One region of the Arthrobacter sp. NPDC058288 genome, then DNA from elsewhere that is predicted to be linked to it. Evidence: riboswitches for the same ligand, from Rfam matches in the RefSeq annotation. Region 1 holds a riboswitch; the other holds the start of a gene.
What was found. A riboswitch is a leader RNA that binds a small molecule or an ion and turns the genes downstream of it on or off. The one in region 1 is predicted to bind thiamine pyrophosphate.

Region 1 (7,289 bases):
CACGGGAGTTCTTGCCTTCAATGATGTTCACGTGGACCTTGAGGGTATCGCCCGCACGGAACTGGGGAACATCGGTGCGCAGCGATGCTGCGTCTACGGTATCGAGGATATGCATTGATCCACTCCTGGTGAACGCCACAGGTCATCCACTTTGGGTCACGGCGGCCAAGCCCGGGAACAAGCCCGGAAATCACTGCCGAAAATTTTCTGATCCGGCTCCGTCACTGATTGGCGGGACCGGGGTGCCGGGCTGTTGGTGGCGCTCCCCCTGTGGCAGGTGCGCACCCAGCAGGCACAAGGACTAATTTTGCCACATGCGGAGGATTCCGGCGAATCCGGAGGCTCCCGAGGGGGGCCTGCGGTTCAGCGGGGCGTCAGCCGTCCGCCGACGCGCTTGTCCCGGGCTCCTCCGGGCGGAGCCGGAGATGACGGTCGACGACGTCGTACCCCAGTTCGCCGAGCGCGGTGCGGTCGGCGCGGGGAAGATTGCCGGCGTCGAACTCTGCGAGCAGGTCGGGCCGGCGTTCTGCGGTCCGGCGGTACTGCTGGTGCCGGCGCCACTGGGCTATCTTGCCGTGGTTGCCGCTCAGCAGAACCGGGGGTACTTCGCGCTCACGCCACAGGGCGGGTTTAGTGTAGACGGGGTATTCCAGCAAGCCGTCCGAGTGTGATTCCTCGACGAGGGACTCCGGATTGCCAACAACGCCCGGAAGAAGCCTGACGATGGCTTCCGTCATGGCCAGCACGGCCACCTCGCCGCCATTGAGGACGTAGTCCCCCAGGCTCATGGGCCGGACCGTGAAGTGCTCTTCCGCCCACTCGATGACGCGCTCGTCAATGCCCTCGTACCGGCCGCAGGCAAAGACCAGTTGCTGTTCCTCCGCGAGCTCGTGTGCCAGCGCCTGGGTGAACCGTTCCCCTGCCGGGGACGGGACGATCAGCACCGGCTTACGGCGCGCGTCACCGCCCCTGACCGCCGCAACGGCACTAAGAGCCTGTGCCCACGGTTCGGCCTTCATCACCATTCCGGCCCCACCGCCGTACGGAGTGTCGTCCACCGAGCGGTGTTTGTCGGTGGTGAAATCCCGGAGATCATGGACGTTCAATTCCAGGATGCCGTCCTGGCGGGCCTTCCCGATCAACGAAAGTTCCAGGGGCGCGAGATACTCCGGGAAGATGCTGACGACGTCGATCCTCATCTAGGCGTTATCTCCGGCCTCGGTCTTGCCAGGCTCGGCATCGCCCTGCCCCGCGTCACCGGCGCCCGGCCCTTCGCCGGCATCCTCAACGTTGATCTCGAACAGGCCGGGCGGCGGGGTGACAAGGATGTACTTGCCCCCGACGTTGACCTCAGGCACGATCTCCTCGACGAAGGGGATCAGGATCTCCTTGCCGTCCGGCGCCTCCACCTCGATGAGGTCCTGGACCGGAAGGGTACGGAGCCCGGTCACCTTGCCGACGACGGAGTCGCCCACGCGGACGTCAAGGCCGACCAGCTCATGCTCGTACCAGCCTTCGTCGTCGTCCTCGTCGAGCTCTTCGGTCTCGATGAACAGCTTGGCGCCACGCAGTGCTTCGGCCTGGTTGCGGGTCTCGATGCCCTCAAAACCCAGCAGCAGGATGTCTTTGTTCCAGCGGGCACTATCCACGGTCAGCGTTCCGACCGAGGCCGGCTCGACCACGAATTCCGTGCCAGGAATGAAACGGTCCTCCGGCGCATCGGTCAGGACCTGGACGGTCACTTCGCCGCGGATGCCGTGCGGTTTGCCGATTCGTGCCACCTGAAGCTGCATCTGTTCCTCTGTTCCGGAGTTCGTTCTGTTGCGGTTCTATTGCGGCCGGCGGTACTGCAAGCCCGCCGCACGGGTTGTGCGGAACCCGCGGGTTTTGCTGAAAACAGTCCGGCCCCTCCACCATAATCTGGTGAAGGGGCCGGACTTGAGACAAATATTGCGGAGCGTTTACCGGCGGCGGTCGGTGTCGACGACGTCGACCCTGACCTGTTCGCCGCCGGCCAGCGCCGCCACGACAGTGCGCAGTGCGCGCGCCGTGCGGCCCTGACGACCGATCACCCGTCCGAGGTCGTCCTGGTGAACTCGCACCTCGAGGGTGTCCCCGCGGCGGTTGTTCTTGGCGCTGACCTTGACGTCCTCGGGACTGTCAACGATCCCGCGGACAAGGTGTTCGAGCGCTTCTGCCAGCAATTTACTCAGCCTCGGTGGTCTCTGCTTCGGCTTCGGTGGAAGCTTCGGCTGCCTCGTCCTTCTTGGCCTTCTTGGTGATGGCTTCCGGGATGATCACGGAACCCTTTTCAGGGGTAACAAAGGCATCCTTGGGAGCCTTGGTCTTCAAGGTGCCCTCCTGGCCAGGGAGACCCTTGAACTTCTGCCAGTCACCGGTGATCTTGAGGATCGCCGCAACCTGCTCGGACGGCTGTGCGCCGACGCCGAGCCAGTACTGGGCACGGTCCGTGTCGACCTCGATGTACGAGGGCTCTTCGGTCGGGTGGTACTTGCCGATCTCTTCGATAGCACGGCCGTCACGCTTGGAGCGTGCGTCCATGACAACGATGCGGTAGTACGGTGCGCGCATCTTGCCGAAGCGCTTAAGGCGAATCTTTACGGCCACTTTTGTGGTCACTCCTGTTTCTGAAACGGGGTCGAGCCCGGCGTTCTGCACCCGTGGGGCGGGCCGTACTAGGGGGTTCTAAAAGGACAAGATCCGGACGCGGAGAGAGGGGCCACGCAGATCAAGTACCTGTTCATTGTGCCAGATCGCAGCCGGGATTTCGACTTGACACCCGCCAGCCGGCTCAGGAGGACCAGACGTACAGCCCGGTGCGGGCGTTCGGATCCACGCTGCCGGCCATGCGTGCGAGCTGCTGGACATAGCCGCGGGCTTCTTCTGAACCAAAAGGCATGTCCTCCTCAGCCGCCCACCTGGCCGCCACATCCTCCAGGACATCGCCCTCGCCTTCGGTCTCGTAGCTGAGGAGTTCGGCGAGCGCCCGGACCATGGCGGCCGGCACGCCCAGCAGCGAATCACTCGCCACGTCCACCATGGCGAGTTCGTAGTCGGCTCCTGACGCGTGGACCGCCGCTCCAGCGAGGTCGCCCAGCTGCTCTATCTCAAAGTCGCTGATGTCGGGAATCCGAAGCGCGTCCGGAGCAGCGGCACCGCCGCCGTCGAGTGCCGCCGCGCGCTTGAGTGCCTCATCGTGGGTGGAAACAAAGATTTCGGTGAAACCCATGGAAATCATCCTCATTCCGTCGACGGTGTGATGGTCCGGGCGGGGGCTTCGCAGCCGCCCCCGGACCTCCGGTTTTAGCCTAACCCAGAAGGACGCGCAGGCCTGCGACGCCTCAGCGGACAGCGACCCGGATCCGGTTGCGCCACGGATCTTCAAACCGCAGCTCGGCTCCGGTGTGGTGCGACCCCACGCCGGCAACCCGCAAACGGTCGGCAAGCGCGCCGACGTCGTCCGTTCCCGGCACTTCGATCAGGACTTCGCCCAGGCCCAGGGTGTCCTTACGGGGACCTGCGCCACGGCTGTTCCAGACGTTCATCGCCATGTGGTGGTGGTAGCCGCCGGCGGAGACGAAAAGGGCCTGCCCGTGCCATCCGGCGGTTTTCTCGAAACCGAGGGTGCCCACGTAGAAGTCGTGCGCCGACTGGACATCACCCACTTGCAGGTGGACGTGCCCGACGCCGGCCGCGGCCTCGCGCTGCCCGCTTACCGCCTCCTCGCTCAGGAATTCCTGCAGGAAGCGCTGCGGCGGGAGGGCGAGGCTGTCCATGACCACATTAGTCCCCTCCCAGGACCAGTCGGTGCGGGGACGGTCCCAGTACAGCTCGATGCCGTTGCCCTCGGGGTCGCTGAAGTAGAAAGCCTCGCTGACGAGATGGTCGGCGCTCCCGGTGAACAGCCGCGGTTCATACCGGGCGGCGGAGGCCACCGTGGCCGCGAGCGACGGCCGGTCCTCGAAGAGGAGTGCCGTGTGGAACAGCCCGGCCTCGCCGCGGGCCGGGAGATTGAGGCCCGGAGCCGGCGCCAGGTGGACCAAGGGTGTGCCCCGGCGGCCAAGGTACACGCCGCCGTCCTCCTCAGCCACGGCCTCCAGCCCGAGCGCCCGCTGGTAGTAGTCCGTCATGAGCTTCATGTCGCCCACTTTGAGCATCACCGCGCCCATGGCGAGATCGGCGGGCAGCAGGTCCTTGCTGCTGGATTCTGTGGTCATGGCAACTCCAAACTCCCGAAACGTGGCCGCCGGCGACCGACGACGCTTACATAGAGTAAATTACTTGAAGCTTCAATTTATTCCTTGTGGAGCTGCCGACCGCGAAGAATGATGTGCGTGAGGTCCCGCAGTGTTGCCGGGTCGAGCCTGGGGTCCCGTTCGCACAGTACAACGTCGGCGCTGGCACCTTCGGCGATGCCGTCCGCCCCCAGCCACCCACGCGCGGCCCAGGAAGCCGCGTCCAGGGCTGAAGCCGCCGGCAGGCCGGCTGCATGGAGTGCCTGGATCTCGTCCACTATCCGGCCGTGGCCGATGACGCTGCCCGCGTCTGTCCCGGCGTAGATCGGGACGCCGGCTTCGAAGGCCTCGAGGATGCGCTCGTTCCGTCGCTCCCAGAGCGCCCGCATGTGCGCCGCGTACACGGGAAACTTCGCTTCCGCGCGGCTCGCGATGTCCGGGAATGTCGCAATGTTGATCAGCGTGGGAACGATGGGAACGCGCTGCTCCACGAAACGCGGCACGTGCCGCGGCAGCAGGCCGGTTCCGTGTTCGATGCAGTCGATGCCGGCGTCGAGCATGTCATCCAGGGTGTCCTCCGCGAAACAGTGGGCGGTCACCCTGGCACCTTCGTCGTGGGCGGCGCGGACAGCGTCCCGCACCACTGCGGCGGGGAACGACGGCGAAAGATCGCCGGCGTCGCGGTCGATCCAGTCCCCGACGAGCTTGACCCAGCCGTCACCCGCCATCGCCTGCTTGCGGACGGCCTCCACCAGCCCATCCGGCTCAACTTCGACGGCGAATCCCCGAAGGTAGCGGCGGGTCCTGGCGATGTGGCGGCCGGCCCGGATGATGCGTGGAAGCTCCGGTCGCTGCTGGAGCCAGCGCGTGTCGTGGACGGCGCCGGCGTCGCGGACAAGCAGCGTGCCGGCGTTCCGGTCTGTAACGGCCTGTTCCCCAGCCACGGAATCCGGAACGTCCCCCTCCGGTCCGAGTCCGATGTGGCAATGCGCATCCACCAGGCCCGGCAGCACCCAGCCGTTCAACACCAGGTCAGGCGGAGCGGCCGGCCGTGTGAACGTCAGCCTGCCGTCCACAGACCAGAGGCCCCGCCGCTCCTGGTCCGGGGCGGTGAGCACGGTCCCGCTGAATTCGATGACGCCACGCATGCTTCAAGCCTAAACCGCCCTTCCACCCTCCCTGTTGTGACCGGCATGTGACGTGGACCCTCCCCGCCCCTGTGGTAGCTTCGTCTACGACCACACGGGTGCCCCTGCAAGGGCTGAGATCGGGCTGACGCGGCCTGCGACCGTTGAACCTGTCCGGGTAATGCCGGCGAAGGAAGTGAGTATTCCGTGAATACACAAGAAACACAGCTGATCCCTGCCCAAAATGAAACGCAGTCCCTGAAGTCCCACTCGCTGGGATTCATTTCGGACGAGGCCTCCGGGATCCGGGTACCTGTGACCGAAATTGCCCTTGAGGCCTCACCGGGCGGGGCGGCCAACCCGCCGTTCCGCGTATACCGGACCGCCGGTCCAGGCAGCGATCCCGTGGTGGGGCTGGAACCGTTCAGGACCCGGTGGATCGAATCGCGGGCCGACACCGAGCCCTACAGCGGCCGGGAACGGAACCTGCTGGACGACGGCAAGTCGGCAGTGCGCCGCGGCGCTGCGTCCGCGGAGTGGAAGGGCGCGCAGCCCGTGCCCCGCCGCGCCGTCGAAGGCAAGACTGTCACGCAGATGCACTACGCCCGGCAGGGCGTGGTGACGCCGGAGATGCAATTCGTTGCACTCCGCGAAAACTGCGATGTGGAGCTGGTCCGCAGCGAAGTGGCTGCCGGCCGCGCCATCATCCCCAACAACATCAACCACCCGGAATCCGAACCGATGATCATCGGCAAGGCATTCCTCGTGAAGATCAACGCCAATATCGGCAACTCGGCCGTCACGAGCTCCATCGCGGAGGAGGTCGACAAGCTGCAGTGGGCCACATTGTGGGGCGCCGACACTGTGATGGACCTGTCCACTGGCGATGACATCCACACCACGCGTGAGTGGATCATCCGCAACTCCCCCGTGCCGATCGGTACCGTTCCCATCTACCAGGCCCTGGAGAAGGTCAACGGCGAGGCCAACAAACTGACGTGGGAAATTTTCCGCGACACCGTGATCGAGCAGTGCGAACAAGGCGTGGACTACATGACCATCCACGCCGGGGTGCTGCTGCGGTATGTGCCGCTGACGGCCAACCGGGTGACGGGCATCGTCTCCAGGGGCGGCTCCATCATGGCCGGCTGGTGCCTTGCCCACCACCAGGAAAACTTCCTCTACACGCACTTCGACGAGCTCTGCGAAATTTTTGCCAAATACGACGTCGCGTTCTCGCTGGGCGACGGCCTGCGGCCCGGCGCAACAGCGGACGCGAACGACGCCGCCCAGTTCGCCGAGCTCGACACCCTGGCCGAACTGACGCAGCGTGCCTGGGAGTTCGACGTGCAGGTGATGGTGGAAGGGCCCGGCCACGTGCCGTTCCACCTGGTCCGCGAAAACGTGGAACGCCAGCAGGAACTCTGCAAGGGAGCACCGTTCTACACGCTGGGGCCGCTGGTCACGGACATAGCCCCGGGCTACGACCACATCACCTCCGCCATCGGCGCCACGGAAATCGCCCGGTACGGCACAGCCATGCTCTGCTACGTCACGCCCAAGGAACACTTGGGGCTGCCAAACAAGGACGATGTCAAAACCGGAGTGATCACCTACAAGATTGCCGCCCATGCCGCCGACCTGGCCAAGGGCCACCCCGGCGCGCACGAACGCGACGACGCCCTGTCCAAGGCCCGGTTCGAGTTCCGCTGGCGGGACCAGTTTGCCCTGTCGCTGGACCCGGTCACCGCCGAGTCCTTCCACGACGAGACGCTTCCCGCGGAACCGGCCAAGACTGCGCACTTCTGCTCCATGTGCGGGCCCAAGTTCTGCTCCATGCGCATCAGCCAGGACATCAGGGACGAGTACGGTTCAGCCGAAGCACAGGCGGCACTCGCCGAGATGG
Region 2 (7,289 bases), 410 kb from region 1:
GGTAGCCGCCGTCGGGCAGCTGTTCGATTTCCTGTTCCGGCATGTTGAGGCTGGCGCCGCCGCGGAGCCGTTCCAGTTCCACGCGCTTGATCCCCACCTCCCTGAGGAGCAGGAGGACGGGGGCGGCACTGCCGGAATCCAGGTCGGCCTGGACGCCCGTGTAGTTGAGCTTCGCCCGGCTCCGGATCCTGGCCCGGCGCACCAGCACCGACTCCACGCGGGCCGCCGCATCCAGGTCGAACTCCCAGACGAAGGCGCCGCACAACTGGCCGGCGAGGAGGCTGCCGGCCTGCTCGCTGATGGCTTCGGGGTGCAGGGGAATCCGCCCGTCCGGGGCGTAGAACGTCTGCCCCCGGCGGCGCGTCTCGGCGTCGAGCGCTCCTCCCGGCGCCACGAAGGACGGCACGTCGGCGATGGCGTAGAAAACCTTGTACCCGTCGCCTGACCGCTCGATGAAGAGGGCTTGATCCAGGTCAGTGGAAGAAGGAGGATCGATGGTCACAAAGCCCACGTCGGTGAGGTCAAGATCAGGCATCTTGTGCTCCGCAATGGCCGCCAGCGCATCCCGCAGGACATCATCGGGGAAGGGCCCGGGCAGCTCCAACTCCGTGCGCAGCGCGTTCAGCGCTTCGGCCAGGCGGTTGGTCTGTTCGTGGACACTTGGAGTCAGATGATGATGTGACACGAAAGTCAGATTAGCTCTATTTGCGCCATTAGTCTTGGACGATGAGCTCATCCCCGGCCGACACCGCTCGCCACAACCGCTTCATCGCAGACCTGTTCGGAATGATGGCCTATGGCGAGCTCTCAGCCTTCGAGAGATTCGCCGCTGACGCGCGGTATTCGCCCACCCTCCACGACCGGGCCGTGCTCGGCAGGATTGCCGTGGTGGAGTTCCGGCACTACGAGTTGGTGAGCGCCCGCCTGGAGGCCATGGGGATCGACGCCGAGGATGCCATGCTGCCGTTCCAGGCAGCCGTGGACTATTTCCATTCGCGGACGCGCCCGGCCGACTGGTACGAATCACTGATGAAGGCCTACGTGATCGATACCGTATCAGCCGACTTCTACCGGGCCATTTCCCGCTATCTTGACGCCGGAACACGGGACGTCATCGAACAGATCCAGGCTTCCGACGAGACAACGGAAGTTCTCCGCGAACGGCTGAGGAGTGCCCTTGCCGATGATCCCAGGCTTGCTTCCAGGCTTGCACTGTGGGGCAGGCGGCTGCTGGGCGAAGCACTGACCCAGGCGCAGCGGGTGAGCTACGAACATGCTTTCCCGGGAAGCCTGATCGACGGCGGGGACAGCGCCGCCGCGAAAGAGTTGGTCAGCGGGCTGACCGCGGGGCTGGCGGAGAAGCATTCCAGCCGGATGAGGCAGCTCGGCCTGACCGGATAGTCAGGATGCGCCCGCGTCGAGGGCTGCCAGCAGCGAGCTCGCGGCGGCGGCGGGGTCATCGGCCTCCGTGATGGCGCGGACCACCACGATCCGCTGCGCTCCTGCCGCCACCACCTGCTTAACGTTGCCCAGGTCGATGCCGCCGATGGCGAACCACGGCAGGGGCGCTCCGTCAACGCTTGCCCCCCCGGCACCGGCAGCTGTCCTGCGGGTGGCTTCTGCCGCATAGCGGACCAGGTCGAGGCCGACGGCGGCACGGCCCGGCTTCGTAGGAGTGGCCCACACCGGCCCGACACAGAAGTAATCCAGTCCGGCGGGACCGCGGGATGCGCCGATGGCGGCATCGATCTGTGCGGGGCTGTGCGTTGACAGGCCGATCACTGCTTCATTGCCGAGGAACTTCCGGGCCGAGGCCAGGGGGAGGTCCTTCTGTCCGATGTGGAGCACCGGCGCGCCGGAGAGCGAGGCGATGTCCGCGCGGTCGTTGACTGACCAAAGACGGCCGTGGCGGCGGGCCGCGGCCCCCAGAACCTCGAGCACCTCAAGCTCTTCGGCCGCCTCCAGGTTCTTGTCCCGGAGCTGGATGATGTCGACGCCGCCGGCGTAGGCGGCCTCAACGAAGTCGGCGAAATCGCCCCGGGCCGTGCGGGCGTCGGTGCAGAGGTACAGGCGGGCGTCGGTCAGGAGAGCTTGCTCGGTCATGGCATAAGCCTAGTTCCCCTAAACTGGGGGAGTACCGCGGGAGCCCGCCGCAGCTGTCACAAAGCTGCAGGGCTGAGAGGGCGTCAGAGCCGACCGCTTGACCTGATCCGGTTAGTACCGGCGTAGGGAAGGATGACAATGACCCCCCAGCCCCCAGCAGTCCGCCCGCACGCGCGCAGCCGCGACGAGCATGACAGGCGCCTCACCGCCGACGTCGCCGTGATCGGCGGAGGAGTCATCGGGCACGGCATCGCCTGGGAAGCCCGGCAGTCGGGCAGGTCTGTGATGATTATCGACGACGCACCGGGAACGGGCGCGAGCTGGGCCGCCGCCGGCATGTTGGCCCCCGTCAGCGAACTCCACTACCAGGAGGAAGACCTCCTGGAGCTTATGCTCCACTCCTCGGGACTGTGGCCGGCATTCGCAGCCGGCCTGGAATCCGGGCGGCAATCCCGTGAACCCGGCGCCGACGATCCGGGCACGGGCTACCTCACGACGTCGACCCTCGCCGTGGGTGCCGACGCCGCAGACCGCCGGGCGCTCGCCGACCTGCGCGGCGTCCAGCAGGCCAGCGGCCTGACGGTGGAACCGCTGACAGTCAGGGAAGCCCGGGCGCAGGAGCCGTTGCTGAGCCCGGGGATATCCTGCGCCTTCGAGATTCCGGCAGACCATCAGGTGGATCCCCGCAAGCTCCTTGCCGTGATCTCGGATTCCCTGCCCGGCTCCACCGTGCGTGAGCGGGCCGCCGGCCTGCTCTGGGAGGACGGGCGGGTCAGCGGCGTCAGCCTGGCCGGGGGCGGCACGGTGCACGCAGGCGAAACGATCCTTGCCAACGGTCTGGAAGCCGCGTCCCTGGACGGCCTGCCACCCGGGCTTCAGCTTCCGCTCCGCCCCGTGTACGGCGACATCCTGCGCCTGCGTGTCCCCGCCTACCTGCAGCCTCTGGTGACATCCACAGTCCGTGGAATGGTCCACGGAGTTCCCGTTTACATCGTGCCCCGGCAGGACGGCACCGTGGTGATCGGGGCCACGCAGCGTGAAGATGCGCTGTCAGGAGCGGGCACCGCTGCCGCCATGGCCGCGCCTGCAGGATCCTCAACCCCCGCAGGGTCGGCCGTCTCCGCCGGCGGCGTCTACCAGCTGCTCCGCGACGCGCAGGTGCTGGTTCCCGCCGTCGCCGAACTGGAACTGCTCGAAGCCACGGCGAGGGCCCGCCCGGGGACCCCGGACAACGCGCCGCTGCTGGGCCGCGTGGCAGACGCCGGAACCGGCCTGGATATTGCGGGCCTGATCATTGCCACCGGATTCTTCCGGCACGGCGTCCTGCTCACCCCTGCAGCGTCGTCCATCTGCAGGCAACTGATGGACGGCGACACCGATCCACGCTGGGCTCCGTTCCGGCCCGACCGGTTTTCGGGCCTTTCGGCCGGACCGGCAACTCCGGCAACGCCCGTACACACCGTCACAATTGACCCGAACAAGGAAACAGCATGAACATCACACTGAACGGCACGGCACATGCGGTGGCCGACGGCGCGTCCGTCACCACCCTCATCAGCCAGGTCACCGGCAGGAACCTCGCGCCCAACGGGCAGGCTGCCGACGGCCAAAAGCTGGGGGTGGCGGTGGCGCGGAATTCCGAGGTGGTGCCGCGCAGCCAGTGGTTCGTCACGGCACTGGCCGAGGGCGACGACGTCGAACTTGTTACCGCGGTACAGGGAGGTTGAGCATCATGGCAGGAACAACGGTTGCAGGCGCGGCAGGGACCGGGCAGCAGGCGGCAGCGGACCCCTTCATCGTGGACGGCGTCCCGCTGGGATCACGGCTGATCATGGGCACCGGCGGTGCGCCCAGCCTGGACGGACTGGGGGCTGCCCTGATCGCGTCCGGCACGGAGCTGACCACCGTGGCCATGCGCCGCTACTCGCCGGCGGAAACAGGCTCGCTGTTCCAGCTCCTGGTGGACCACAACATCAGGGTCCTGCCCAACACAGCCGGTTGCTTCACCGCGAGGGACGCCGTGATGACGGCGGAACTGGCGCGGGAGGCGCTGGAGACGGACTGGGTGAAGCTTGAAGTGATTGCCGACGAACACACGCTGCTGCCGGACGCCGTGGAGCTGGTGGACGCCACCGAGCAGCTGGTAAACCGCGGGTTCAAAGTGTTCGCCTACACAAATGACGACCCCGTGCTGGCACTTCGACTGGAGAACCTCGGTGCCACCGCAGTCATGCCGCTCGGGTCCCCGATCGGCACCGGCCTGGGCATCCTGAACCCGCACAACATCGAACTCATCGTTTCCCGGGCCTCCGTCCCCGTGGTGCTGGATGCGGGCATCGGCACGGCGTCGGACGCGGCGCTCGCCATGGAACTGGGTTGCGACGCGGTGCTGCTGGCGACAGCGGTGACGCGGGCACAGAACCCGGCGATGATGGGGCAGGCCTTCAAACACGCAGTCATCGCCGGTAGGCTGGCGAAAGCGGCAGGACGGATCCCGCGCCGCGAGCACGCTCTTGCCTCGTCGGCAATGGAAGGCCGGGCGGAGTTCCTGTAGGCGTACCATCCAAGGAGCCAGCGGTGACAGGCACGGAAGACACTCTCAACCAAACCCAGATTGACGCCGCCCTCGCAGAGCTGCCCGACTGGCGGCACCAATCGGGTGGCCTGGTGACCGTCTTCAAGGCTCCGACCGCGGCCGCTGCGCTTGAGCTGATTGCCGCCGTCGGGCGCCTGGCTGAGGAACAAAACCACCACCCGGACCTGGACTGGCGTTACAACAGGGTGTTTATCCGCTTTACGTCCCACGACGCCGGCACGCAGGTGACAGGGCGGGACGTTGCCGCGGCGGCGGCCGTCAGCTCCGCTGCCGCCGCCGTGGCAGCGGTGGCCGTTCCAGCCAAGTACCCGCCCCGCGCCCCCAGCACTTAGAGCCGCAGCGCTTATTTAGAGCCGCAGTGCCGCGGTGAGCTCCTTCGTGTCATACAGGGCACGCTTCCGGCCCAGGTACACCGCGGCGGCGAGAGCCGCCCCGGTGCCCAGGACCATGGGGAGCACCCACGGAATCCACGTCAGGCCCGGCTGGTAACCAAGCCCTGCGGCCATGAAGATGATCCAGCTCAGCATCCCCACGGCAGTCGCCACGCCCGCCGGCATGCCGATGCCGTACTTCGCATGCCGCCTGTCGTTGGCCCAGACAACAAAACCTGCGGCCACGGTCACGAGGGCCACGATTACCAGGGAAAGCATTCAGCGAACTCCTTGCTGCAGGGCGGTTCGGGACGAGGTGAAGCTGTGGCCTAGAGCTGGCCGAAACCGACGCGGCGGGCTTCCTCGGCGCCGATCTCAACGTAACCCAGGACATTGGCGGGAATAATGACCACGCGGCCCTTTTCGTCAGTCAGGCGCAGTTCAGCGCCTTTGCTAATGGATTCCTCGACGAGCTTTGCCACCGAGTCAGCATCCTGAGCCGATTCCAGCACAATTTCGCGGCCAATGTTCTGAATGCCGATCTTTACTTCCACAGCGAGGCCTCCCAGCCAATCAAAGTTCTAAAGGTGTTCTCTATTTGTAGTCTAGGTTTCCTTGGGAAAGCGCGAGATTCCGCGCCAAGCTAAACGATAGATCAGGTCGCTGGCCACATCGATGTCCAGGTTCCCGTCGGTTTCCAGCCAATAGCGTGCGCTGACCTGGGCCATGCCGGCGAGTCCACGGCCCAGCAACTGGGCCTCCAGCATAGGGAGCTTGGTGTCCTCGGCGATGACCCGCGCAATGGCGTCGGCAAAAGTCTTGTTGAATGTTTCAAGCCTGGAACTGACATCGCTGTCATTGATCAGGTCCGATTCAAACACCAGCCGGTGGGCCTGGTCGTCGCTGGCAATAAAGCGGTAGTAGGCACGCATGACCGCCTGGACGCGCTCGTCGTTGTCGTCGGTGGAATTCAGCGCACCCATCATGAGGTCCGTGAGTGCACTGAGGTGGCTGTCCAGCAGGGCGAGGTAGAGCTCGCGTTTGGAAGGGAAGTGCTGATAAAGCACCGGTTTGCTGACATGGGCGGTTTCAGCGATCTCGTCCATGGCGGCGCCGTGGTAGCCGTTGGCCACAAAGACTTCCTGGGCGGCCGCCAGCAACTGGGCGCGTCGTTCGTCACGCGGGAGCCGCGCCGAACGCGCACCGCCGGTCCGCGCTTGTCCCGCGGCTGCCTTCCCGGCCTGTGTCCGATCAACCGGTGCATGATGAACCACTGTTGGCCTTCTTTCCATTGCAGTTACCTACACTTTACGCGCGGGTAATATGACCTTGCGGCATCTTCGGGCATACATTGAAGTATGGCTTCCACGATCACCGCAACTGCTGTCCCTGCAACCCTGGATCCTCTCGTGGAACCGGCGGATGCCCTGACCGCCGAAGAGGTGGAGCGCTACTCCCGCCACCTCATCATTCCGGAGATCGGCACGCCAGGCCAACGCCGGCTCAAGAACGCCAGGGTCCTGGTCATTGGAGCCGGCGGACTGGGCTCGCCGGCACTCCTCTACCTTGCCGCCGCGGGCGTGGGAACCTTGGGAATCATCGACGACGACGCCGTTGACCTGAGCAATCTGCAGCGACAGGTCATCCACGGCGTTGCGGACGTGGGGCGGTCCAAGATCGAGTCAGCACGCGACTCCATTGCCGCGCTCAACCCCTTGGTGGATGTTCAGCTCCATAATGTGCGGCTCGACGCCTCGAATGCACTCGAGTTGTTCGCGGACTACGACCTCATCCTGGACGGCGCGGACAATTTCGCCACGCGCTACCTGGTCAACGACGCCGCAGCCATTCTCGGCAAGCCCTATGTCTGGGGCTCCATCTTTCGCTTCGACGGCCAGGTGAGCGTGTTCTGGGAGAAGCACGGCCCGACCTACCGCGACCTCTACCCGGAAGCACCGCCGGCCGGTTCGGTGCCGTCCTGCGGCGAGGGCGGCGTGTTCGGGATGCTGTGCGCCGCCGTGGGCTCGCTCATGGTGACCGAAGCGGTCAAGCTGATCACCGGCGTCGGACGTTCCCTGCTGGGGCGCGTCGCGCTGTTCGACGCCCTCGGCGGCAGCTGGCGGGAGATCAAAGTGGCACGGGACCCGGCAGCCGAGCGCATCACGGAACTCACAGACTACGAGGCGTTCTGCGGAATAGTTCCGGAGGCAGCCACGGCC

Region 2: another riboswitch for thiamine pyrophosphate. It lies ahead of thiO (glycine oxidase ThiO); the one in region 1 lies ahead of thiC (phosphomethylpyrimidine synthase ThiC).

What each region holds. Positions count from the first base shown of each region.
Region 1 is NZ_JBHVYH010000001.1:1,156,350-1,163,638, reverse strand. Features, by position in the region: gene rplS (50S ribosomal protein L19) at 1-115, opposite strand, end outside; gene trmD (tRNA (guanosine(37)-N1)-methyltransferase TrmD) at 375-1,199, opposite strand; gene rimM (ribosome maturation factor RimM) at 1,200-1,793, opposite strand; gene ACFVWT_RS05525 (RNA-binding protein) at 1,962-2,204, opposite strand; gene rpsP (30S ribosomal protein S16) at 2,206-2,628, opposite strand; gene ACFVWT_RS05515 (hypothetical protein) at 2,813-3,250, opposite strand; gene ACFVWT_RS05510 (VOC family protein) at 3,363-4,238, opposite strand; gene ACFVWT_RS05505 (amidohydrolase family protein) at 4,316-5,404, opposite strand; TPP riboswitch at 5,489-5,596, shown strand; gene thiC (phosphomethylpyrimidine synthase ThiC) at 5,591-7,289, shown strand, end outside.
Region 2 is NZ_JBHVYH010000001.1:745,537-752,825, forward strand. Features, by position in the region: gene ACFVWT_RS03490 (RNB domain-containing ribonuclease) at 1-685, opposite strand, end outside; gene ACFVWT_RS03495 (ferritin-like fold-containing protein) at 727-1,401, shown strand; gene thiE (thiamine phosphate synthase) at 1,402-2,103, opposite strand; TPP riboswitch at 2,130-2,249, shown strand; gene thiO (glycine oxidase ThiO) at 2,236-3,597, shown strand; gene thiS (sulfur carrier protein ThiS) at 3,594-3,830, shown strand; gene ACFVWT_RS03515 (thiazole synthase) at 3,836-4,657, shown strand; gene ACFVWT_RS03520 (4a-hydroxytetrahydrobiopterin dehydratase) at 4,681-5,031, shown strand; gene ACFVWT_RS03525 (hypothetical protein) at 5,047-5,349, opposite strand; gene ACFVWT_RS03530 (DUF3107 domain-containing protein) at 5,400-5,624, opposite strand; gene ACFVWT_RS03535 (TetR/AcrR family transcriptional regulator) at 5,676-6,362, opposite strand; gene moeB (molybdopterin-synthase adenylyltransferase MoeB) at 6,429-7,289, shown strand, end outside.